Regions from separate parts of the Micromonospora sp. NPDC047548 genome, predicted to be linked through region 3. Evidence: riboswitches for the same ligand, from Rfam matches in the RefSeq annotation. Region 3 holds a riboswitch; each other region holds the start of a gene.
The links. Region 3 has a riboswitch for cyclic di-AMP ahead of ABZ807_RS03250 (C39 family peptidase). Riboswitches for the same ligand answer to the same signal wherever they lie in the genome.
Positions count from the first base shown of each region.

Region 1 (8,495 bases), on a different contig from region 3:
GTCCTTGACGCCCTCGATCGCGCCCACCTCGGCGCTGACCGAGTTGACGCAGTGCCCGCAGGTCATGCCCTGCACCTGGTACGTGTTGGTGACCATGGCAGCTCTCCTCTCGTAACCGATGCTATACCCCCCAGGGGTAGCTCGCCCAAGGACCGTAGCATACCCCTGGGGGGTAGGCTATCCTTGTCGCCATGACCACACCGAGCACCCCGACCCGGGGCTACACCGCCAGCAAGGACCAGCTGCTCGCGCGGCTGCGCCGCGTCGAGGGCCAGGTCCGCGGCGTGGAGAAGATGGTCGACGACGACCGGTACTGCATCGACGTGCTGACCCAGATCTCGGCGATCCAGGCCGCCCTGGACAAGGTCGCCCTCGGCCTGCTCGACGGTCACGCCCGGCACTGCATGCGCGAGGGGGCCGCCGAGGGCCGCGCCGACGAGATGGCCGCCGAGATGATGGCCGCCGTCGGCCGCCTGATGAAGCGGGGCTGACCGGGCGACCGCTTCCGGCCGGGACCGGGACCTTCGACCCGGCCACCGCGGGCCCACCGCCCCCGGACACCCGCCGTCGGCGCGACTAGCGTCGGAGGTGGCGACCGGGGCCGGCGCCACCGGCACCGGACCGGCCGCCCGAGTCACGGACGGAGGGCGGCCATGATGGGTTACGCCCCGATGGCGGGCCTCATGTGGATCTGGCCGCTGCTGGTGCTGGCCGGCCTGGCGGCCCTGGGCTATCTGACCTACCGGCTGGCGCAGACGCCGCCGTCGACGGCCGCCGCCTCCTCCTCGGCGCGGACGATCCTCGACGAGCGCTACGCGCGCGGCGAGATCGACGACGAGGACTACCAGCGACGGCGGTCGGCGCTGCGGACCGGGGGCTGACCGGCGCGGTCACGCCGACGGGGCCGGGGGCGTCCGGAGCCGCAACAGCTCCGGACGCCCCGGTCGTGACCGCTCAGAGCCGGGCGAGGATCGTCTTCATGGTGTCGATCTCGCCCTGCTGGGCGGAGACGATCTGCTGCGCCATGGCCTTGGCGGCCGCGTTCGCGCCGCTGGCCAACTCCTCCTGCGCCATGGTGATCGCGCCCTCGTGATGAGCGATCATCATGGTCAGGAACTGCCGGTCGAACTGCTGGCCGGAGGCGTCCGCCAGCTTCCCCATGTCGGCGTCGGACATCATGCCCGGCATGCCGTGGTCCAGGTGGCCACCGGCCGGGCTGCCGGACGGGACGGGCCGGCCCCAGGCGGCGAGCCAGCCGGTCATGGTGGCGATCTCCGGCGCCTGAGCGGCCTTGATCTGGGCGGCGAGGCGCTTGACCTCCGGATCCCGGGCCCGGCTGTCGGCCAGCTCCGACATCCGCACCGCCTGCTGGTGGTGCGGGATCATCATCTGGGCGAACATCACGTCGGCGTCGCCGAACGCGGCGGACGCGCCCGCCGAGGGGCCGCCGCTGGCGCCCGCGGCCGGCAGGTCGTGGCCGGAACCGGTTGAGTGGTTGTCGCCGCCGCAGGCGGCCAGGGCGAGAGCGGCGGTGAGGGTCACGCCGGCCATGGCGGCGCGGCGCGCAATGGTACGAGTAGACACGATCGAAACCTTTCGGTGTGGATGACGTACGCAGCGGACTCCGGACGCGGCGTGGCCGCGTCGGGGCGTCCTATCTGCGCAGCACCGACACCGTGGCGAGGCGGAGCCCGACCGGGCGGGGTGGCGGGGCACGCGGCCCACGCGACGGCCCGGCCGAGTGGCGGAGCGCGACGGCGGGGCGGGCCCGGCCGAGCAGCAGCGCCACCAGCAGCAGCGCGACCGTGACGGCGCCAAGCACCGCCAGACAGACACTCCAGCCGCTCGGGGCATCCCCCGGCTCGGCGGGAAGCGCCAGCGCGCCGCCCGGGTGGGCACCGGCCGGCAGCTCAGCGGGAGCGGCCCGCGGACAGCCGTCCCCGGCGCAGCCATCCCCGGCGCAGTCGTCACCGGCCGCCACCCCGTCGAGGTGGCCGGCGAACGACACCGGCGCGGCGGCGTGGGCGACCGGGGCCGCTTCGACCAGGGCGGCGGCGACCCTGACCGCTTCCGAGAGGGCGGCGGGGGCGACCCTGACCGTCTCCGGGAGGGCGGAGGTGACCAGCGCCCGCTGCGACATGGCGGCGACGTGGTCGTCCGGGTGGGACGCGGCGGAGTGCGTGCCGTGACCGATGGTGTGCATGGCGGCCAGCCCGAGCAGGGTGCAGGCGAACAGCAGCAGCCGGGCCCACCACCCGGCAGTCGACGCCGTCGCCGTCCGCATCCGACCACGCTAACCGACCGTTCGAAGGATCAGAGGCGTACCCGGCGCAGCAGCTGGGCGTTGAGCGCCACCACGATCGTCGAGGCGGACATCAGCACCGCGGCGAGCGCCGGGCTGAGCGCCACGCCCGCCCCGGCCAGCACCCCGGCCGCCAGCGGCAGCGCCACCACGTTGTAGCCGGCCGCCCAGGCGAGGTTCTGCCGCATCTTCCGGTACGCCGCCCGGGAGAGCCGGACCACCCCGGCGACTCCGCGCGGGTCGGATGAGGCGAGCACCACCCCGGCCGACTCGATCGCCACGTCGGTGCCCGCCCCGATCGCGATCCCCACGTCGGCCCGGGCCAGCGCCGGTGCGTCGTTGACCCCGTCACCGACCATCGCCACCCGCAGCCCCCGGCGTTGCAGCCCGGTCACCTGCTGGTCCTTGTTGGCGGGCAGCACCTCGGCGAAGACCTCGTCGACGCCGGGCCGGAAGCCGAGGTCCGCGGCGACCGCCTCGGCCACCGTCCGGGCGTCCCCGGTGACCATCGCGATGGTCCGGATCCCCTCGGCGCGCAGCTGGACGATCGCCTCCCGCGCCTCGGGGCGTACCTCGTCGGCGAGGGCGAGCAGGCCGAGGACGGTGTCCGGCAGGCGGACCAGGTGCAGCACCACCGCGCCGCGCTCCGCCCAGCGCCGGGCCGCCGGCTGAAGCGCTTCGGGCAGCTCCAGCCCCCGCTCGCGCAGGAGTGCGAGGCCACCGACCGCGTACGGCGTACCGTCGATGTCGGCCCGGACGCCGCGCCCCGGCAGCGAGCGGAACCCGGCGGCCGGGGCCCGGCCCCCGCGCCCGGCGGCGGTCGCGACGATCGCCCGGGCCAGCGGGTGCTCGCTGTCCGCCTCGACCCCGGCGGCGAGCCGCAGCACCTCGTCCTCGTCGCGGCCCGGCGCGGCGGCGACCCCGACCAGCGCGTGCTCACCCTTGGTGAGGGTGCCGGTCTTGTCGAAGAGCACCACGTCCACGGTGCGCATCCGTTCCAGCGCCAGCCGGTCGCGGACCAGCACGCCGGAGCGGGCGGCCAGCGCGGTGGAGAGCGCGATCACCAGTGGGATGGCCAGGCCGAGCGCGTGCGGGCAGGCGATCACCAGGACCGTCACGGTGCGCACCACCGCCTCGTTCCGCTCGCCCAGCGCGGTCCATACCAGGGCGGTCAGCACGGCGGTCACGGTGGCGACGTAGAAGAGCCAGGCGGCGAAGCGGTCCGCGAGCACCTGCGCCCGCCCGCCGGACTGCTGCGCCTGCGCCACGAGACGCTGGATGCCGGCCAGGGTGGTCTGGTCGCCCACCGCGTCGACGCGTACCCGGATCGCCGAGTCGGTGGCCACGGTGCCGGCCACCACCCGGTCCCCGACGGCCCGGGGCACCGGGCGGGACTCGCCGGTGACCATCGACTCGTCCAGCTCGGCGGCGCCGTCGACGACGCGCCCGTCGGCCGGCACCCGGCCACCGGGGCGCACCAGCACCACGTCTCCCACCCGCAGGTGGCTCACCGGCACCCGCTCGGTACCGCCCTGCGGCCCGATTCGTTCGGCGTCGTCCGGGAGCAGCGCGGCCAGCGCCGCGAGCGCGCCCCGCGCCTGGCCGATCGCCTTCATCTCCTGCCAGTGCCCGAGCAGCATGATGGTGACCAGGGCGGCCAGCTCCCACCAGAAGTCCAGGTCGAAGGCGCCGAGGCTGGTGGCGAGCGAGGCGGCGTACGCGACGGTGATCGCCATCCCGATCAGCAGCATCATCCCCGGGGCCCGGTCGCGCACCTCGCGGACGGCGCCGACCAGGAACGGCCAGCCACCCCACCAGAAGACCACCGAGCCGAGCACCGGCCCGACCAGGGACCGCCCGGGGAACTCCAGGGAGTAGCCGAACCAGTCCATCACCATGTGGCTGGTGGCGACCACGGGCAGCGTCAACGCCAGGCAGACCCAGAACCGACGGCGGAACATCTCCGGGTCGTGGCCGGCGTGCTTGTCGTGCCCGCGAGGCCGGTCGGGCCCGGGGTGCGCAGCGTGGCCGGCATGCTGGTCCATGCCCCCAAGATGCCCCCTGGGGGCGCTGCCGGTGGTACGAACCGGGCGGATCCGCACCGACCCTGGCTACCATTCTCCGGCCATGACACTCCGCCCGCAGCCGCGCCGGCACCCGGAGGGCGGGACCGGGATACGCGTCCCGGTACGCGCGTCCCGCCAGTGAACCGACCGGCCGGCTGACACGTACCCCGCTCTGGATCGTTGGGAGATTCGAAATGGGCGCCGACCACACCCGTCCCGCTCCGTCCGCCCCGCCAGGTGTGCGGCGGATCCTCGTCGCGGTGGTGGTCCCGCTGTTCGTCGTCACGGTGATCGCCGCGTTGGTGCTCTGGCCGGGTGACTCCGGGCAGACCGACGGCGGCACCGAGCCGCCGCGCCACCACGGCACGGTGACCCGGGTGGTGACCGAACCCTGCCCGTCGACGCCGGAGGCCCCCGGAGGGGCGGCCGAGGGCCCGTGCGGGACGGTGACGGTCCGGGTCGAACAGGGCCCGGACAGCGGCAGCCAGGTGGAGACCCCGGTGCCGGCCGGCCCGGGCGCGCCCAGCGTGGCGGTGGGCGACGAGGTGGTGCTGGTCCAACTCTCCGACCCGGCCGCCCCCACGGCCAGCAGCTACCAGATCGCCGAGCACCAGCGGGGCAAGCCCCTGCTGCTGGTGGTGGCGCTCTTCGCGGCGGCGATCGTGGCGTTCGGCCGGCTGCGCGGGCTGGCCGCGCTGGCCGGGCTGGGCGCCAGCTTCGCCATCCTGTTGGCCTTCGTCGTGCCCGGGATCGCCGCGGGCGGCTCACCGCTGCTGATCGCGATCACCGGCTCGGCGTTGATCATGTTCGTGGTGCTGTACCTGACCCACGGAATCACCGCGCAGACCTCGGTCGCGGTCCTCGGCACGCTGGGCAGCCTGGTGCTGACCGGGCTGCTCGGCACCCTGGCCATCGCCGCCACCCACCTGACCGGGTACGGCAGCGAGGAGGCCACCACGCTGTCGATGTACCAGCGCGACGTCGACCTGCACGGGCTGCTGCTGGCCGGCATCATCATCGGCTCGCTCGGGGTGCTCGACGACGTCACGGTCACCCAGGCCGCCACGGTCACCGAGCTGGCGCACGCCAACCCCGGGCTGTCCCGGACGCAGCTCTACCGGGCCGCCACCCGGGTCGGCCGGGCACACATCGCCTCCACGGTCAACACCATCGTGCTCGCGTACGCGGGCGCCTCGCTGCCGCTGCTGCTCCTGCTCACCGCGGACAGCCGGCCGGTGGGCCAGATCCTCACCAGCGAGTTCCTGGCCCAGGAGATCGTCCGCAGCGCGGTGGCGACGCTCGGCCTGGTCGCCGCCGTGCCGCTGACCACCGGGCTGGCCGCGCTGGTGGCCACCGCCGGCCGTGGCCCGGCCGCCGATCCGGCGCGGGGTGCCGGTCCGGCGCCCACGCCCCGCCCCTCCGCCGACCGGGACGCGGCGCTCGAGGCGCTGAGCGCGCCGCGTCACGGCGGACCGTCCACCCCGGCCCCCGCCCGGTGGCCCGAAGCGGAGAGGAGCACGGACACCGTATGGTGACACTCCGCTGCGTGACCGACGACGACGCGGAACCTGACGAACGCGTCACTCGTCACGCAACGCTACGACGAAATAACGCGATTAGTCGGGTTCTGGACGTAGATCCCCGGCACGACTGTCAGGTACCCTCGCTGCCGGTCACCGCCGAAGGCGCGCTGCGGCGCCTGCGGTGCCGCCGCCCAATCGCCGTACGGCGAGCCGGGGAACCAGGTACATGGGGTGAATCCGCGCGAGCGGTAGGGGCCACTTCCGTCCCGAACCCGTCAGCTAACCCGGTCGGCGGTCGACGGAAGGGAACACTGTGACGGCACCCCTGCGCCACTGGTTGACACCGGTGGTGGCCGTGTTCGCCGCCCTGGCCATCCTCGCCGGGCCGACAGCCGCGATCGCCGCCCCCTCGACGCCCACCCCCTCCGGGCACGAGGAGGACGACGAGCCCAAGCTGCTCACCGACGTCATCGAGCTGCGCAACCGCGAGTACTCGAAGGCCAAGACGCAGCTGGAGAAGTCCAAGAAGCGCCAGCAGCAGCTCGGGCTGGAGGTGCGCCGCGCGCAGGAAGAACTGGTGGCGTTGCAGCCGCAGGCCTCCCAGATCGCCGCGCAGTCGTACCGGACCGGCCGGATCGGTGCGGTGGCGATGCTGCTGGAGAGCGACACGCCGGACTCGTTCGTCAGGCGTGCCGCCGCGCTCGACGAGCTGAACATGGTCAACGCACAAAAGCTGGCCGAAATCACCTCCGCCAAGAACCGCGCGGAGCAGGCCAAGCTGGCGCTCGACGCCGAGGTGCGCGAGCAGCAGAAGCTCACCAACGACATGGCCCGGGAGAGTCGGGAGGCGGAGAAGGCCCTCGCGCTGGTCGGCGGCCGGGGCTTCACCGGCGGCCTGGTCGACGCGACGTCGCCGGTCGCCCGCATCGGTCCCGGCCGGACGGCCGACGGCGGCTGGCGTTCCGAGTCGCGCACCGAGAACGACCCGACCACCTCGGGCCTCATCACGCCGCGCACCCTGCACGCGTACAAGGAGGTCCGGCGGGCCGGCTTCAACCGGTTCGCCGGCTGCTACCGGGCGGGCGGGCCGTGGGAGCATCCGAAGGGCAAGGCCTGCGACTGGTCGTTGCAGAACAGCGGCTTCGCCCCGTGGTACAACAAAGACACCCGGATGTACGGCAACAACCTCGCCGCGTTCCTGATCCGCAACGCCGACCGGCTCGGCATCTATTACGTCATCTGGAACCGGCAGATCTGGTTCCCGGCGACCGGATGGAAGTCGTACAGCGGACCGTCGAACCACACCGACCACGTGCACATGTCGATGTTGTAGCGCGCGACACGTACCGAACGAGGGCCGTCCCCGGTGGGGGCGGCCCTCGTCGCGTCGCGGGATTCAGCCGGCGACGGCGGCCGCGCGGTCGGCCTGGGCCGGCGCGGCGGCGGGCCCGCCGGCGGGCACTGCGGCCACCGTCCGCGCCTCGCCGGCGCTGAGCCGGTACGACATGCCGACCACCGCGCACCGCCCGGCGGCAACCGCGCCGGCCAGGACGGCGGAGTTGCCGAGCAGCGCCTCCACCGTGTGCGCGATGTGGATGTCCACGATCTCGTCGATGTCGTCGACGCCCTGCTCGGCGGCCCGCCGGAGGCTGGGCGCCACCGCGTCCACCACCGCCCGCAGGTGGCCGGCGGGCGACGTGCCGGTACGCGCGGCGTCCCGGGCGGCCTGCACGGCCCCGCAGGAGTCGTGACCGAGCACCACCACCAGCGGGGTGCCCAGCACGCTCACCGCGTACTCGACGCTGCCCAGCACCTCGGGGCCGGCGGTGTGCCCGGCGGTCCGGACCACGAAGAGGTCACCCAGGCCCCGGTCGAAGATGATCTCGGCGGCGAGGCGGGAGTCGGAGCAGCCCACGATCACCGCGAACGGGTGCTGCCCGTCGGCGACCGCCGCCCGGTGACGGGAGTCCTGGTTGGGGTGGCGCTGCGCCCCCGTGACGAAGCGCCGGTTGCCGGCGTGCAGTTCGGCGAGCGCCTGCGCCGGATCGGTCAGGGTCATTGCCTCACCTCGGGTCCTCGCGTGATCGGCCTGGTCACACCGGCCGGCGACGGAGGCGGCCTCGCTCCCCACGGTCACACGCAGCGAAAGGTGCGTCAAGATTTACGTGATATGGATTTCATGCTTCACCGCAGACTGGCGGGCCGGGCCGGGCCGGGCCGGGCCGGGCCGGGCCGCAAAGGTTCCGGTGCGGGGAGGCCAGGGCCGTAAAGCCGACAGGCTGGCCATACCATGGCGGGCATGGCGACGACAGCGGAGAACGGGAGCACCCGAAACTGGACGTTCCTCACCAACCACGCGCACGTGCTGCTCGCCATCGCCCGCAACCCCACCGCCCGGCTGCGGGACGTCGCCAGCGAGGTGGGGGTGACCGAGCGGGCCGCACAGGCGATCGTGGCCGACCTGGAGGCCGGCGGATACCTGCGCCGCACCCGGGTGGGCCGCCGCAACGAGTACACGGTCAACCCGCGCGGCCACTTCCGGCACCCGGCCGAGGCCGACCGCCAGGTGGGCGACCTGCTCGCCCTCTTCACCAGCGAGCCCGC
Region 1 covers NZ_JBEYTI010000007.1:186,157-194,651, reverse strand. The annotation lists gene ABZ807_RS10560 (copper ion binding protein) at 1-96, opposite strand, end outside; gene ABZ807_RS10555 (metal-sensitive transcriptional regulator) at 192-491, shown strand; gene ABZ807_RS10550 (SHOCT domain-containing protein) at 654-881, shown strand; gene ABZ807_RS10545 (DUF305 domain-containing protein) at 955-1,551, opposite strand; gene ABZ807_RS10540 (hypothetical protein) at 1,655-2,284, opposite strand; gene ABZ807_RS10535 (heavy metal translocating P-type ATPase) at 2,314-4,347, opposite strand; gene ABZ807_RS10530 (YibE/F family protein) at 4,563-5,903, shown strand; cyclic di-AMP (ydaO/yuaA leader) riboswitch at 6,070-6,200, shown strand; gene ABZ807_RS10525 (hypothetical protein) at 6,205-7,224, shown strand; gene ABZ807_RS10520 (carbonic anhydrase) at 7,288-7,950, opposite strand; gene ABZ807_RS10515 (helix-turn-helix domain-containing protein) at 8,182-8,495, shown strand, end outside.
Region 1: it holds a riboswitch for cyclic di-AMP, as region 3 does, so the genes downstream of both, ABZ807_RS10525 (hypothetical protein) here and ABZ807_RS03250 (C39 family peptidase) in region 3, are expected to answer to the same signal.

Region 2 (4,704 bases), on a different contig from region 3:
GTCGCATCGCCAGAAAGAGGTGGGCCCATGGGACTCCGTCCCAACCTGCTGACCCGGCGTGCCGCCGGTGTCGCGTCGACGACCCTCGCGCTGCTGCTCAGCACCGCCGCAGTCGGCGTCGTCCCCGCTGCTTCCGCGTTCTCCGCAGCGCCGACCGAGGCCTGCGCCGAGCCGGCCGACGTCCACTCGGACGCCCGGATCAAGGCCGGTGGGATCGCCAAGCACGAACCCAACGAGCTGACCGCCAAGCAGGTCCGTGAGCGCGAGGCCGACCTCGCCGCGGCGCTGCGCGAGCGGGCGAGCTTCCGCGCCGGCGCCCAGGCCGCCGCCCCGCTGGCCACCGTCAGCATCCCGGTCGTCGTGCACGTCATCCAGCGGGACAGCACCCGGGCCGGCGGCAACATCCCGGACTCGCTGATCAATTCACAGATCAGCGTCCTCAACCAGGCCTACAGCGGCGCCACCGGTGGCGCGGCGACCGCCTTCAGTTTCCAGCTCCAGAAGATCAACCGGGTGACCAACCCGTCCTGGTACCCGATCGTGCAGGGCTCCTCGGCGGAGCGGTCGATGAAGACGTCGCTGCGCGAGGGCGGCAAGAACACCCTGAACATGTACCTGGGCGAGCTGAGCAGCGGCCTGCTCGGCTGGGCGACCTTCCCGCAGAAGAAGCTGAACAGCATGGACGGCGTGGTCGTGCTGAGCGAGTCGCTGCCGGGTGGCACCGCCACCAACTACAACCAGGGCGACACGGGCACCCACGAGATCGGCCACTGGCTGAACCTCTACCACACCTTCCAGGGCGGTTGCGCCGGCTCGGGTGACAGCGTCGACGACACCCCGGCCGAGGCCTCGCCGGCGTTCCAGTGCCCGACCGGGCGGGACACCTGCACCGCAGCGGGCCTGGACCCGATCACCAACTTCATGGACTACACCTACGACTCGTGCATGTACCAGTTCACCGTTGGTCAGGCGAGCCGCATGCTGACCGCGTGGAACGCCTACCGCGCGGCGTAACACCACAGCAGACGCCGGTGCCGGCTCCGTCGCACGACGGGGCCGGCACCGGCGTTTCCGCGTCAGGCGGCGGGGCGGCGGGTGTCGAAACCGTGGCGGCCGTGGCGGGCCGGCCGCCGATCGGGTACGCCCGCGGCGTCCCCGCCACAATGGGCCGCGCCCGGGTCGAGCCAGACCTGGACGCCGGGCCGCCCCTGACCCTCGCCGGACGGCCCGAGCCCACCCTGGTCGTGGCGGGTCAGCATCGCCACGTCGACGCTGAACTCGAAGAGCCGCCAGTCGACCTGCGGCGCCGCCCGCCCGATGCGGGCCACCCGGGCGACCCGGGCCGGGTCGGTGACCAGTTGCGCCCGGCCGGCGACGTACGCCTCGTCGTCGCTCTCCTCCGGCGGGAACGAGTGCAGGGCGTACCGCCCGTCGCGTTCGAGGTCGCGCCGCTTGGGCGAGTCGACGACGAAGCAGAACAGGCCCTCGTCGGTGATCACGGGGCAGACCGGGTGCACCCGGGGCCCACCGTCGGCGCGGACGGTGGCCAGGTAGCCGAAGCCCGGCCCGTACTGCTGCAGGAGAAGGCGGATCCCGTCGGCGAGTCGGGGCTCGTCAGCGGCGAATTCGGACCAGGAAGCCATACGGACATCCTATCGAACACGTGTACGAAAGTGCAGTCCGACACGCAGGTCGCCCGGTCCGCTTCGATATGGTGTGCCGATGCTGCTCTCCGACCGCGACCTGGTCTCCGAGATCAAGACCGGCACGCTCGCGCTGGAGCCCTTCGAGCCCACGCTGGTGCAGCCATCCAGCATCGACGTCCGCCTCGACAAGCTCTTCCGGGTCTTCAACAACCACCTGTACACGCACATCGACCCGGCGATCCAGCAGGACGAGCTCACCTCGATGGTCGAGGTCCCCGAGGGCGAGCCGTTCGTGCTGCATCCCGGCGAGTTCGTGCTCGCCTCCACGCTGGAGGTGATCTCCCTCGGCGACCAGCTCGCCGGCCGCCTCGAGGGAAAGTCGAGCCTGGGCCGGCTCGGCCTGCTCACCCACTCGACCGCCGGCTTCATCGACCCGGGCTTCTCCGGGCACGTGACGCTGGAGCTGTCGAACGTGGCGAACCTGCCGATCACGCTCTGGCCCGGCATGAAGATCGGCCAGCTCTGCATCTTCCGGCTTTCGTCCCCGGCCGAGCACCCGTACGGCTCCGCCGTCTACGGGTCGCGCTACCAGGGCCAGCGCGGGCCGACCCCGAGCCGCTCCTGGCAGCACTGGCGTACCTGGCCCACCCGCTGACCGCCGCGCCGGGCCCCTGGAACCCCGGGGGCCCGGCGCGCGCTCAGCCCGGCCGGCCGTAGCTGTTGACCGGCCCGTCGTCGACCCGCTTCATCTTGATCGGCACTCCCGCCTGGGAGGCGTGGACCACCCAGCCGTCGCCGACGTACATGCCGACGTGGTGCAGGTCGGCGTAGTAGAAGACCAGGTCGCCGGGGCGCAGGTCGGCCCGGCTGACCCGGGCGGTCACCTGGCGCTGCTGGCGGGCGTTGTGCGGCAGCGAGACACCGGCCTTCGCCCACGCCGCGAGCATCAGCCCGGAGCAGTCGTACGAGTTCGGGCCCTCGGCGCCCCAGACGTAGGGCTTGCCGATCTGCGCGCAGGCGAACTTGACCGCGGTCCCGGCCGGGCCGCCGGGGTAGCCGGCCGGGCACGGGGCCGGGCGCAGCGGGCCGCCGCCACCGTTGCCGTACACCTTCAGCCGCAGCTTCTGCAGCCGGTCGATCTCGGCGTTGATCTGCTTCTTCTTCGCGGCCAGCTGGGCCTCGGTGCGGGCGAGCTGGGCGACCATCTCGTCCAGCGGCGCCTTTTTCGCGGCGAGCTGGTCGCGCAGATCCTTGACGGCCTGCACGTCGCGCTGCTGCCGCTCGGCGAACCGGTCGAGCAGTTCGAGCTGGTTGACCAGTTCGCTGGGCGAGCGGCTGCCGAGCAGGGCGTTGACGGCGGAGACGCCCTGCCCCTTGTACGCCTCGGCGGCGAGGCTGCCGAGCTGGTTCATCGCGAGGTCGACCTGGAGTTGCAGCGGTTCGATCCGCTTGGCCAGCGCGGCGGCCTGCCGGCGCTTGGCGGCGAGGTCCTGCCGGGTGGCGTTGTGCTGCTCGATGATCGGTTCGAGGGTGTTCCAGTCCTGGTCGATCTGCCGCTCGATCTCGGTGACCGAGGGTTCGGCATGGGCCGCCGTGGCGCCACCGGTCAGGACGACGGCGGCACCGGCGAGGGCGGCGAGGGCGGTGGTGAAGCGGGACCAGCGTGGGCGCGGCGCAGCCGTCCGCCGGGCGACCTGGGTCGACCGGTGCGACGGTGACCGCGGGGCATGGTGTGCCACCGGGCTCCGTACTCCTTCTTCCGCGACCGCCTACCGGGTTAGCTGACGGGTTCGGGCGGGAAGGGAGCGCCCTACCGCAGTGGCTGCGGATTCACCCCGGCGTACCTGGGTCCCCGGCTCGCCCGGAGGCGACTCGGCGGTGCCGGCCGCTGCCGCCCGGGTTGGACGGATCGTCGGCGGCCGACAAATGACCAGAGTAGAGACGACCGTTATCGATCCGCAACCCGACGTGCCGTGCCGGGTCCGGATACGCGGAACCCCCGGTCGAGGTGACCGGGGGTTCGCGGTGAGGTCGGACGGGTCAGCTCGGTCGTCGGAACCCGGCGACCGGCATGTAGTCGATGCTGGAAACCTGGACCGGCTTGCCGGTCCGGGGCGCGTGGACCATCAGACCGTTGCCGAGGTAGAGACCGACGTGGTGCAGGTCGCTGTAGAAGAACACCAGGTCACCCGGGCGTGCCTCGGAACGCGGGATGGACCTGCCCTCGTTCCACTGGGCGCCGGTGTGGTGGGTCAGATAGATCCCGGCGGCCTTGTAGGCGTACTGGGTGAGGCCGGAGCAGTCGAACGAGCTCGGCCCGTCGGCGCCCCAGACGTACGGTTTACCGGTCTGCTGGCAGGCCACCCGGATGGCGGTCTGCGCGGCGGAGCTCACCACGCCGTTGATGGTCGGGCAGCCAGCTGTCTTGACTGTGGTCTTCGGCATCGCCGCCTGGAGCCGCTTGATCTCGGCGTTGATCTGCGATTTCTTGGCGGCCAGCTCCTTCTCCTGCTTGACCTCCGCGGCGATCAGCGCGTCGAGCTTCTGCTTCTCGCCGTCGTACTTCTGCCGGGTGTCGGTGACGACCTGGAGCTCCTTGCGCTCCCGCGCGGCGAGGCGGTCCAGGATGGTCAGCTGCTCGGTCAGGGTGCCCGGTTTGGCGCTGATCAGCAGCGCGGCGAGGTCCTGCGAGGGGCCCGTCATGTAGTAGCGGGAGGCGAGGTCGCCGACCCGGTTCATGGCCAGCTCGGTCTGCAGGGCCAGCGGCTGGATCTTCTTCTCCAGCTCGGCGGACTTCTTGCGGTTGACCTTCAACTGGGCGCGGACCTTGTTGTACTGCTCGATGGTCGGTTCGAGCTGTTCCCACTGCTTGTCGATCGCCGCCTCGATCTCCTCCGGGGTGGGCGCGGCGTGCGCCGGCACGGCGAGCATCCCGGCGCCGACGGCCACGGCGGCGAACAGTGTGAGCAGGCGGCGGGCGACCCGCCGCAGGCCGACCGGGCGAGCTGGCGGACGACCCTGGGCGTGACGATGGGGGGGCATGGTTGCCACCAGCACC
Region 2 covers NZ_JBEYTI010000005.1:162,919-167,622, reverse strand. The annotation lists gene ABZ807_RS07545 (zinc metalloprotease) at 28-1,014, shown strand; gene ABZ807_RS07540 (pyridoxamine 5'-phosphate oxidase family protein) at 1,077-1,643, opposite strand; gene dcd (dCTP deaminase) at 1,723-2,301, shown strand; gene ABZ807_RS07530 (NlpC/P60 family protein) at 2,345-3,385, opposite strand; cyclic di-AMP (ydaO/yuaA leader) riboswitch at 3,398-3,534, opposite strand; gene ABZ807_RS07525 (NlpC/P60 family protein) at 3,687-4,703, opposite strand.
Region 2: it holds a riboswitch for cyclic di-AMP, as region 3 does, so the genes downstream of both, ABZ807_RS07530 (NlpC/P60 family protein) here and ABZ807_RS03250 (C39 family peptidase) in region 3, are expected to answer to the same signal.

Region 3 (8,495 bases):
GGCGACTTCCCCGCCGACTCGTACGCCGACGGGTTCCTCGACGCGGCCCGGCGCGAGCTGGCGCCGGGCTGGGAGCCGCCGGCGCCGCGCGCGTCGGAGGCCCTGACGCGCGACGGCACCGCCGTCTCCCGCACCGCCTGAACCCCCGTATCCGACGCCCCGCGCCGCCCCGGCGGGCACGGGACGTCGGGCTGTCCGGGCTGCTCACGGGCACCGGGACGGGGCCGCGCGGCGAGCGGCGTCACGACCACCTCGCGGTCGACCTGCCCACGCCAGCCGCGGCCCGCCCGTCCGCCACGCTCACAGGTACGGGTCGAGCAGGGCCAGCACCGCCATCGGGTCCTCGATGTGGGCGTTGTGCCCGAGGCCGGGCAGCGTCACGACGGGCACGCCCAGCTCGGTCAGCTGCGCGTCGCTGACCATCGGGTCGTGCTCGCCCCGGGCCAGCAGCACCGGGACGTCGGTGGCGGCCAGCAGGGCCGGCAGGTCCGGCGCGCCGACCGCGAAGGCGGCCGGGTCCATGGCGAGCCGCCAGCGGCCGTCCTCGGCGCGCAGGCCGGCGTCGACCACCGGGTGGTCCGGCGCGAACAGCCCACCGAGGCCGGCCACCTTCAGGTAGCGGCGGGCCGCGTCGTCCCGGCTGGCGAACCAGGTCATCGGGCGCTCCGCCAACTCGCGCGCCCTGGCCAACTCGCCCGGCGACCAGACCGTCTTGATGCCCAGCCCGACCACCGCGTCGACCGGGAGCCCGCCGTCGCGGGCGGCGAGCGCCAGCGCGACCACGCCGCCGAGAGAATGGCCGAGGACCACCAGCCGCTCACCCGGCCGCCCGCCCTCGGCCACCGGACCGAGCCCCGTCGCGACCTGACCGGCGAACCCGGCGAAGGAGTACCCGGGCAGCGGCGGCGAGAAGCCGTGCCCGGCCAGGTCCGGCGCCAGCCAGCGGCCCGGCCAGCGGTGCTCCAGCAGCGGCGCCCAGGGCAGCCAGACGTCGCCGGTGGCGCCCATCCCGTGCAGCACCAACATCAGCCGGCGGGTACCCGAGTCGTCGGTCATGGGCCGCAGTGTGCCACCGCCCGGTTCCGCCGCGCGAGACCCGCTTCGACGGCGACGGGCACCGGCCCCCTCGGGGAGCCGGTGCCCGTACGCGCAGTGGTGTCGATCAGGCGGAGTAGCCCCGGGTGGCGATCCAGTTGGCCAGGTCGATGGTGCTCATCCAGTACGACGGCAGGTTCGGGTCCGCCGAGTCGGCGATCCGGACCGTCCGGCCGTCGTTCTTGTAGCCGACCACGGCGATGTAGTGGCCGCCCGGGAAGGAGTGCCAGCCGCCGTCGGTGTCGGTGGCGGTGCCGGCGATGTTCGCCACCACGCCCCGCCGGTCGGTGATCGTCGCGACCACGTCGGCCTGAAGCTGGTCGATCTGCGCCGAGCTCGGGGTGCCCGCGAACATCCGGGTCCGGTACGGGTCGCCCTTGACGAACTGGTTCAGGCCCCGGGTGGTGTCCAGCGCGGAGTTGGTGCCCATCTCGGTGGTGCCGAGGGGTGCCTCCAGCTCGTACTGGGTCCGCTCGATGCCGGCCGCGCTGAGCGCGTTGCGCACCGCCGCCGGACCGCAGTTGTAGTAGGCGGTCTGCGCCTGGTAGTCGTACGTCAGGACCTTGGTCGACGGCGGCTTCGGGGTCGCCTCGCTGGTCACGTCCGGGTCCGCCGTGGCCTTGGCGGCGCTGGACGACGGCGAGGAACTGGCCGAGGGCGAGGCGCTGGCTGAGGGCGACTGGTCGGCGGACGGGGTGGTGGCGACGCGGGCCTGGCTGCGGGTGGCGACGTCGTCCAGCCGGGGTGCCACCTCGGCGACGGCGGCCGAGGCCTGCTGGCGGGCGGGCGGCTCGCCGGGGGACAGGGTGGCGGCGCCCGAGACCAGCACCAGCGCGGCGGCCGAACCGGCGACGAGCTGGTACGGCCGCTCGGTGGCCAGCCGGCGCAGCTGCCGCTTCAGGGTGTGCTTCACGTGTTTTCCTCCACGGTACGAGGGCGGGAGCGGCGTGCCGGACCGGCGCGTGACGGGACGTCACCCGCGGGGTAGGAACCGGCGTGGGGGCCGCTCGGCGGGGGTGCGCCCGGTCAGTGGCCGGGCGGCGGGATGGGTTCCGGAATCAGCTCGCGAGGGCGCGGCGGACCGGCGGAAGCACCCCGGTACCGAGGTGGGGAGAAAACCGAGGGATGCGAGCGTGCTGCACGAGGAGGAAACTCCTTCCGACGCCGCCTACCGGGTTAGCTGACGGATTCGGGCGGGAAGAGCGCCCTACCACGGGCCGTGGCCTGCGGATTCACCCCGGACGTGCATGGGTCCCCGGTTCGTGGAAATCCACGATTGAGCGGGTCAGCGCGGCGTCGCCTCTTGCGATCGGAAACCGCACCGGACCGGGGCGACACTACTGGCCGGTCGGCGCGCCCGCAAAGGGCTGCCAGCTGCTTAAACATGATCAGGGCGACGAATTTGCCGTACAGTCCGGCACTGACGCTATTCAATGGGACAGGCGGTTTTCGAGGGACCTCCGGGCGACAACCGGACGAGGCGGCGGTAACCGCTCCGGATTGCCGCAATCGATGTCACCGACTGTGCCCGGATGGCCGGTTTCCCCAGCACCGTGACGTGGTTCACGCCAATTCGGGTAACGATCTGGACCCGGTCGCGCCGTCATCCCACCCGGGCGGGCCGCCAGCGCGCCGCGGGCGCCGTACGCGCCGCCGCCGTCGCCCGCTGGGCGGGCACCCGCACCGGGCGCAGCCGCCCCGCCGCCGCGTACGCCTCGACGGCCAGTGCACGGGCCGCCTCGGCGGCCAGTTCGGCGTCCCGCCACGCCGACCACTCCCGCCCGGCCGCCGCCCGGTACGCGTCCCGCCGGCCGCCGCGTACCGCCCGGGCCAGCAGCACCTCCTGCTCGACCGGGTGCCGCCGGGGGTCCCAGCCGTCCCGGTGCGCGAAGATGTCCCGCAGCCGCTCCACCGGCAGCTCGCCCCGCCAGTGGGCCGCCACCGCCGCCTGGTGCAGCCAGCGCTCCCGGCCGGCGTACTCGGCCGGCGTGCGGGGGGTGTACGGGGCGGGCAGGGCGCCGGCGCCGGCGAACCGGCGGGCGGCGCTCTCCGCCTCGTCGTACGCCGTCCAGGCCCGGTCCACCTCCTCCTGGGCGGCCAGCCAGGCCTCCCGCCGCCGACGCGCGGTCTGGGCCGCGCCGGCGGCGGCGACGACGACCTCCTCGGCGTACCGGCGCAGGTCCGCCAGCTCGGTCGCCGGGTCGGCGGTCAGGGACGGGTCGGCGGCCGGCTCGGCGAGGGCGCCGTCCCGTTCGGAGCGGGCGGCCAGCACGGTGAGCCCGGTCAAAGCGAGCACGAGCAGGACCGACCAGATGGCGGCGGCGGTCGGGACCTCGACGAGGAACTGGTAGAGGACGGTGTTCACGGTCGGGACCTCCCGGGAGCGGGATGCGGCAGAGGGGTCCGTACGCCGACCTGCGGGCGACGTGGCGACGCCGGGGGGCGGCGGCGCGTGCCGGCGGGCGGGTGCGGTGGTGAGGTTCTCGAAGACGCGGTCGCGGGTCGCCCCCGCGTGGCGGTCAGCCGACCGGCGGAGCGCGGGGGCCGGTGGCGCCGGCGGAGAGCCCGGTCAGCGGCAGCGGCGGCGCGGTGACCGGGCGAGCCGGGCGGCCGGCCGGGTCGAGCGAGGCGGCCGGGTCGAGCGGGGCGGCGTGCGGGCCGGCGAAGGCGCGGCCGGCGATCGGAGCGTCCCCGGCGGGGAGCGTCACGGTCGCAGCGTCCCCGGCAGGGAGCGTCACGGACGCAGCGTCCCCGGCAGGGAGCGTCACGGTCGCAGCGTCCCCGGCAGGGAGCGTCACGGTCGCGACGCCGGCCGCGCGGACGGCCTCGGGCACCGCCAGGCCGGCGAGGGCCGGGGCCCCGTCCGGGCTCGCGGCGGCGGACAGCGCGCCGCCGTCCGGCAGGGCCGGACCGCCGAGGGAGAGCGCGACCGCCACAGCAAGGCTGGTCAGCAGCCGGGAACTCCAGCGCGCCACCCACCACAGAGGACTCATGAGCGCGACCGGAAGCACAATCCCACGCTACCGCCGATGCCGGGTGATCGCAGCGCCGCCGGGCGTGTCGCGCCGTGCCGGCCCGCAGTCCGCGTGATGCCGACGAACGCCTGCGGTTTGCGGCGAGTCGCGCAATCCAGCGAAAATGTCACCGCGACATGCCGCAATCCGCGTGAGGTGGACGGGCGCGGGCGTCGCCGCGTGAGCCCGCCGCACCGCACCGCACCGCGTGGACACGGCTCAGTGCAGGTCGCGCGGGCCCGCGTACTCTACCGGTCGGCCGGCCGTCGCGTCGGCGGCCGGTCGCGGCGCCGGTGCGGCGCGACGTCGGGGTCCAGCGTGGACGGACCAGCCGCCGGGGCGGGACCGGGCCGGCGTCGGGGGGCCAGGCGGCGCATCATCGGCGTCTCCACCCAGCGGTGCAGCAGGGCGGCCAGCACCAGGTTCACCGCCAGGAAGCCGAACACCGCCTGCGGCCCCCCACCAGCCGGGCAGCCCGACGCCGAGGTGGCCGGTTGCCCGCAGCACGGTGACCATCACCAGCACGTGCACCGGCGTGGTATCCGAAGACCAGCATCGCGGCCACCCAGCGCAGCCCGGTCAGCGAGGGCAGCCGGCTCGCCGCAGCGGTCGGTGCGCTCACCGCACTCGTCATGCCGGGCACCCCACCGTCGCCACGCTCACCCGCACGCTCTCCTCCCCCGGCCGCTCGGCGCCGCGACCGCGGCCCGGCACCGGTCCCACCGTCCGGGCACCCTACCGGCTGGTGGGGCCGCCGCCATCCGGCCCGGGGACGCGGGAGCAGCGGCAGATGTACGGCAGCTGCCGATTGCCCTAATATTCCGGGACCCGCAGCCGACGTCGTGCCCGGCGGCGGGTCGGCCGGCATCCTCCCTCCGGGCCGCCCCGGCACGGGTGGACCACGAATGGAGTGGCGATGCACCAGCGGATCCTGATGCGGGCGAAGAAGGGCCCGTTCGACGTCCGCTCTGCGGAGGAGGCCTTCGAGGGAGACTGGATCGGGGTCAACAACGGCAACCTCGTCTTCAGCCACGCCGCGCACAAGCTACTCAGCACGACGACCGCCGAGATCACGCCGACCGAGTTCAAGGTGAACCCCCGGGACGCCGACGAGATCAACGACCGTTACGACGTCTACGTCGTACCGCTGGCCAACGCCTTCCGGCGCAGCTACGCCCACCGCATCGAGCTGATGACCCGGCTGGTCGAGCGGCTGAAGATCCCGGTGGTCGTGCTCGGCGTCGGGGTGCAGACCGACATGACCGGCGACCGGGAGTACCTGCGCCCGATCGACGACGTGGTCAGCCGGTTCGTCCGCGCGGTGCTCGACCGCTCGCCCAGCATCGGCGTACGCGGCGAGATCACCGAGAGCTACCTGCGCACCCTCGGCTTCTCGGCGGTCGAGGTGATCGGCTGTCCGTCGATGTTCCTGCACGGCGACCGACTGACGGTGCGGAAGGCCAAGCCGACGCTGGAGCTCCAGGACCGGGTCGCGCTGACCGTCTCCCCGTACGTGAAGTCGATGGCGAAGATCATCGCCTCGCACCACCGGCGCTACCCGAACCTGCGCTACCTGCCGCAGGACCTGACCACCCTCGGCACGCTGCTGCACGGGGACGCCCCCGAGGACCGGGGTAAGACCAGCCCGATCCCGGTGCACACCTCCCACCCGCTGTTCGTCGAGGACAAGGTGCGGATGTTCCTGGACCCGTGGACCTGGATGGACTACCTCTCCGGGTTCGACTTCGCCTTCGGCACCCGGATCCACGGCACCATCACCGCGCTGGTCGCCGGCACCCCCGGCTACCTCTTCGCGCACGACTCGCGCACCCTGGAACTGGCCCGGTACTTCGACATCCCGCACCGGACGATGAAGGAGGTGCCCGCCGACGTGGACGCCGCACAGCTCTACGCCGAGGCGGACTACACCGCCCTGCACGCCGGTCATCGGGCCCGCTACGAGCGGATGACGGCCTTCCTCGCCAGGCACCGGCTCGGCAACGCGTTCGACGACGGGGACGCCGCCGCCCGCTTCGACGAGCGGGTACGTGCCACCACCTTCCCGCCCGCCGTCCGCCCGGCCACGGCGACCTCCCCCGAGGAACTGCTGGAGCGGATCCAGTGGCTGCGGGACCGCACCACCGCGCTGGGCGGCCAGGTGCAGGCGCTGGAGGAGCAGCGGCTGCGGGCCCGGGTCAAGCGGGCGGTCGGCGGGCCGGTACGCCGCATCCTGAGCCGTTAACCCGCCGTCCGGCCGCTGTTCAGTAACTCCATCTCCGCCGGATACGCCAGGTTCCGGGCCCGTCCACCCAGGTGCACCAGGGTGGCGGGGTGGTCAACGAGCCGACGCCCGCCACCCCCCTGCTGAGCATCGTCGTGCCGGTCCACGGGGTGGAGGCGTACCTGTACCAGTGCCTCGAGTCGGTCCGGGCGGACGTCCCGGCCGGCGAGCAGGGCACGGTCGAGCTGGTCGCCGTCGACGACGCCTCCCCGGACCGGTGCGGGGAGATGCTGCGCTCGTACGGCGCTGGCCGGTCCGAGGTGCGTACGGTGCACCTGAGCAGCAACGTCGGCCTGGGCCTGGCCCGCAACGCCGGCCTGGAGGTGGCGACCGGCGAGTACGTCTGGTTCGTCGACAGCGACGACTGGCTGCCGCCGGGCACGATCCCCGCCGTGCTGGAACGGCTGCGCGCGCACCGCCCCGACGTGCTGCTCCTGGACCACCTGCGGGTGCACGAGGGCGGCCGCCGCGAGGTCGACGCCAGCAGCCCCCTGCTGCGCGGGGTGCCGGACGTGGTGCGCCTGGCCGACCGGCCGCAGCTGCTGCGGGTGCAGCACACCGCCTGGAACAAGGTGGTCCGCCGCGCGTTCATGGACGAGCTGGAGCTGCGCTTCCACCCCGGCTGGTACGAGGACATCCCGTTCAGCCACCCGCTGCTGATCGGCGCGGAGAAGATCTCGGTGCTGGACCGGGTCTGCTACCTCTACCGGCAGGGCCGGCAGGGGGCGATCACCTCGACCCGCAGCGGGCGGCACTTCGACGCCTTCGACCAGTACGACCGGCTGCTGGACTGGGTCCGCCGGCGGTTCCCAGACGAGCGGCTGCGGGCCGAGCTGTTCGGGCTGATGGTGAACCACATGCTGGTGGTGGTCGGCAACGACGACCGGCTGCACCCGCACCTGCGCCGGGACTTCTTCCGGCGGGTGGCCGCGCAGTACCGTCGCCACCTGCCGGCGGGCGGCTACCCCCGTCCCGGCGGGGTGGCCGGGCTCAAGCACCGGCTGGTGGGCCGGGACAACTACCTCGCGTACGCGGCGCTGCGCCAGGCCCACCGGCTCGCCGGTCGGCTGCGCCGGCCCGCCGCGCCCCCGGCCGACTCCCCCGATGCCGAGCGGGCCGGCGGGGGCCCCGCCGCGGGTGGGCCGGAGCGGGCCGGGGCGACCGACGCGCTGGCCGGTCGCGGCGCCCCGTGACGAGAATCGGCGCAGCATCGCGTCGCCGCACCGGACGGCCCCGAGTCGGACAGCCCACGGCAGGGCAGTTTTCCAGGTCGTCCCCGGACGACGAGGCAGGGACCGCGCCCGCGCGCGGACGCACAGCAGACAGAGGTCGGGAATGACGGCGACAGTGAAGATCGGACCGCACGTGGTCGGGACCGGACAGCGGCCCTTCGTGGTCGCCGAGATGTCCGGCAACCACAACGGTGACCTGGACCGGGCGCTGGCAATCGTGGACGCGGTCGCGGCCAGCGGGGCGCAGGCGCTCAAGCTCCAGACGTACCGGCCGGACACGATCACCATCGACGTCGACACCCCGGCCTTCCGGATCTCCGGCGGCCACGAGCTGTGGGGCGGGCAGAACCTGTACCGGCTCTACGAGCGGGCGCACACGCCGTACGAGTGGCACGCGCCGATCTTCGCCCGCGCCCGCGAGCAGGGGCTGACCGTCTTCTCATCGCCGTTCGACGCCACCGCCGTGGAGCTGCTGGAGGAGCTGGACGCGCCGGCGTACAAGATCGCCTCGTCGGAGCTGGTCGACCTGCCGCTGATCCGGCTGGTCGCCGGCACCGGCAAGCCGCTGGTCATCTCGACCGGGATGGCGACGGTGGCCGAGATCGATGCGGCGGTGCGGACCGCCCGGGACGGCGGGGCCGGCGGCATCGTGCTGCTGGCCTGCACCGCCTCCTACCCGGCCCCGCCGGCGGACAGCAACCTGCGCCGCATCCCGGTGCTCGCCGACGCGTTCGGCGTGCCGGTGGGGCTCTCCGACCACACCCCCGGCATCGGCGTACCGGTCGCCTCGGTGGCGCTGGGCGCCTGCTTCATCGAGAAGCACGTGACGCTGGACCGCGCCGACGGAGGGGTGGACTCGGACTTCTCCCTCAA
Region 3 covers NZ_JBEYTI010000002.1:308,965-317,459, forward strand. The annotation lists gene ABZ807_RS03240 (CDP-glycerol glycerophosphotransferase family protein) at 1-141, shown strand, start outside; gene ABZ807_RS03245 (alpha/beta fold hydrolase) at 301-1,056, opposite strand; gene ABZ807_RS03250 (C39 family peptidase) at 1,163-2,008, opposite strand; cyclic di-AMP (ydaO/yuaA leader) riboswitch at 2,246-2,388, opposite strand; gene ABZ807_RS03255 (hypothetical protein) at 2,699-3,460, opposite strand; gene ABZ807_RS03260 (hypothetical protein) at 3,615-4,088, opposite strand; gene ABZ807_RS03265 (hypothetical protein) at 4,358-4,555, opposite strand; gene ABZ807_RS03270 (polysaccharide pyruvyl transferase family protein) at 5,026-6,351, shown strand; gene ABZ807_RS03275 (glycosyltransferase) at 6,441-7,583, shown strand; gene pseI (pseudaminic acid synthase) at 7,726-8,495, shown strand, end outside.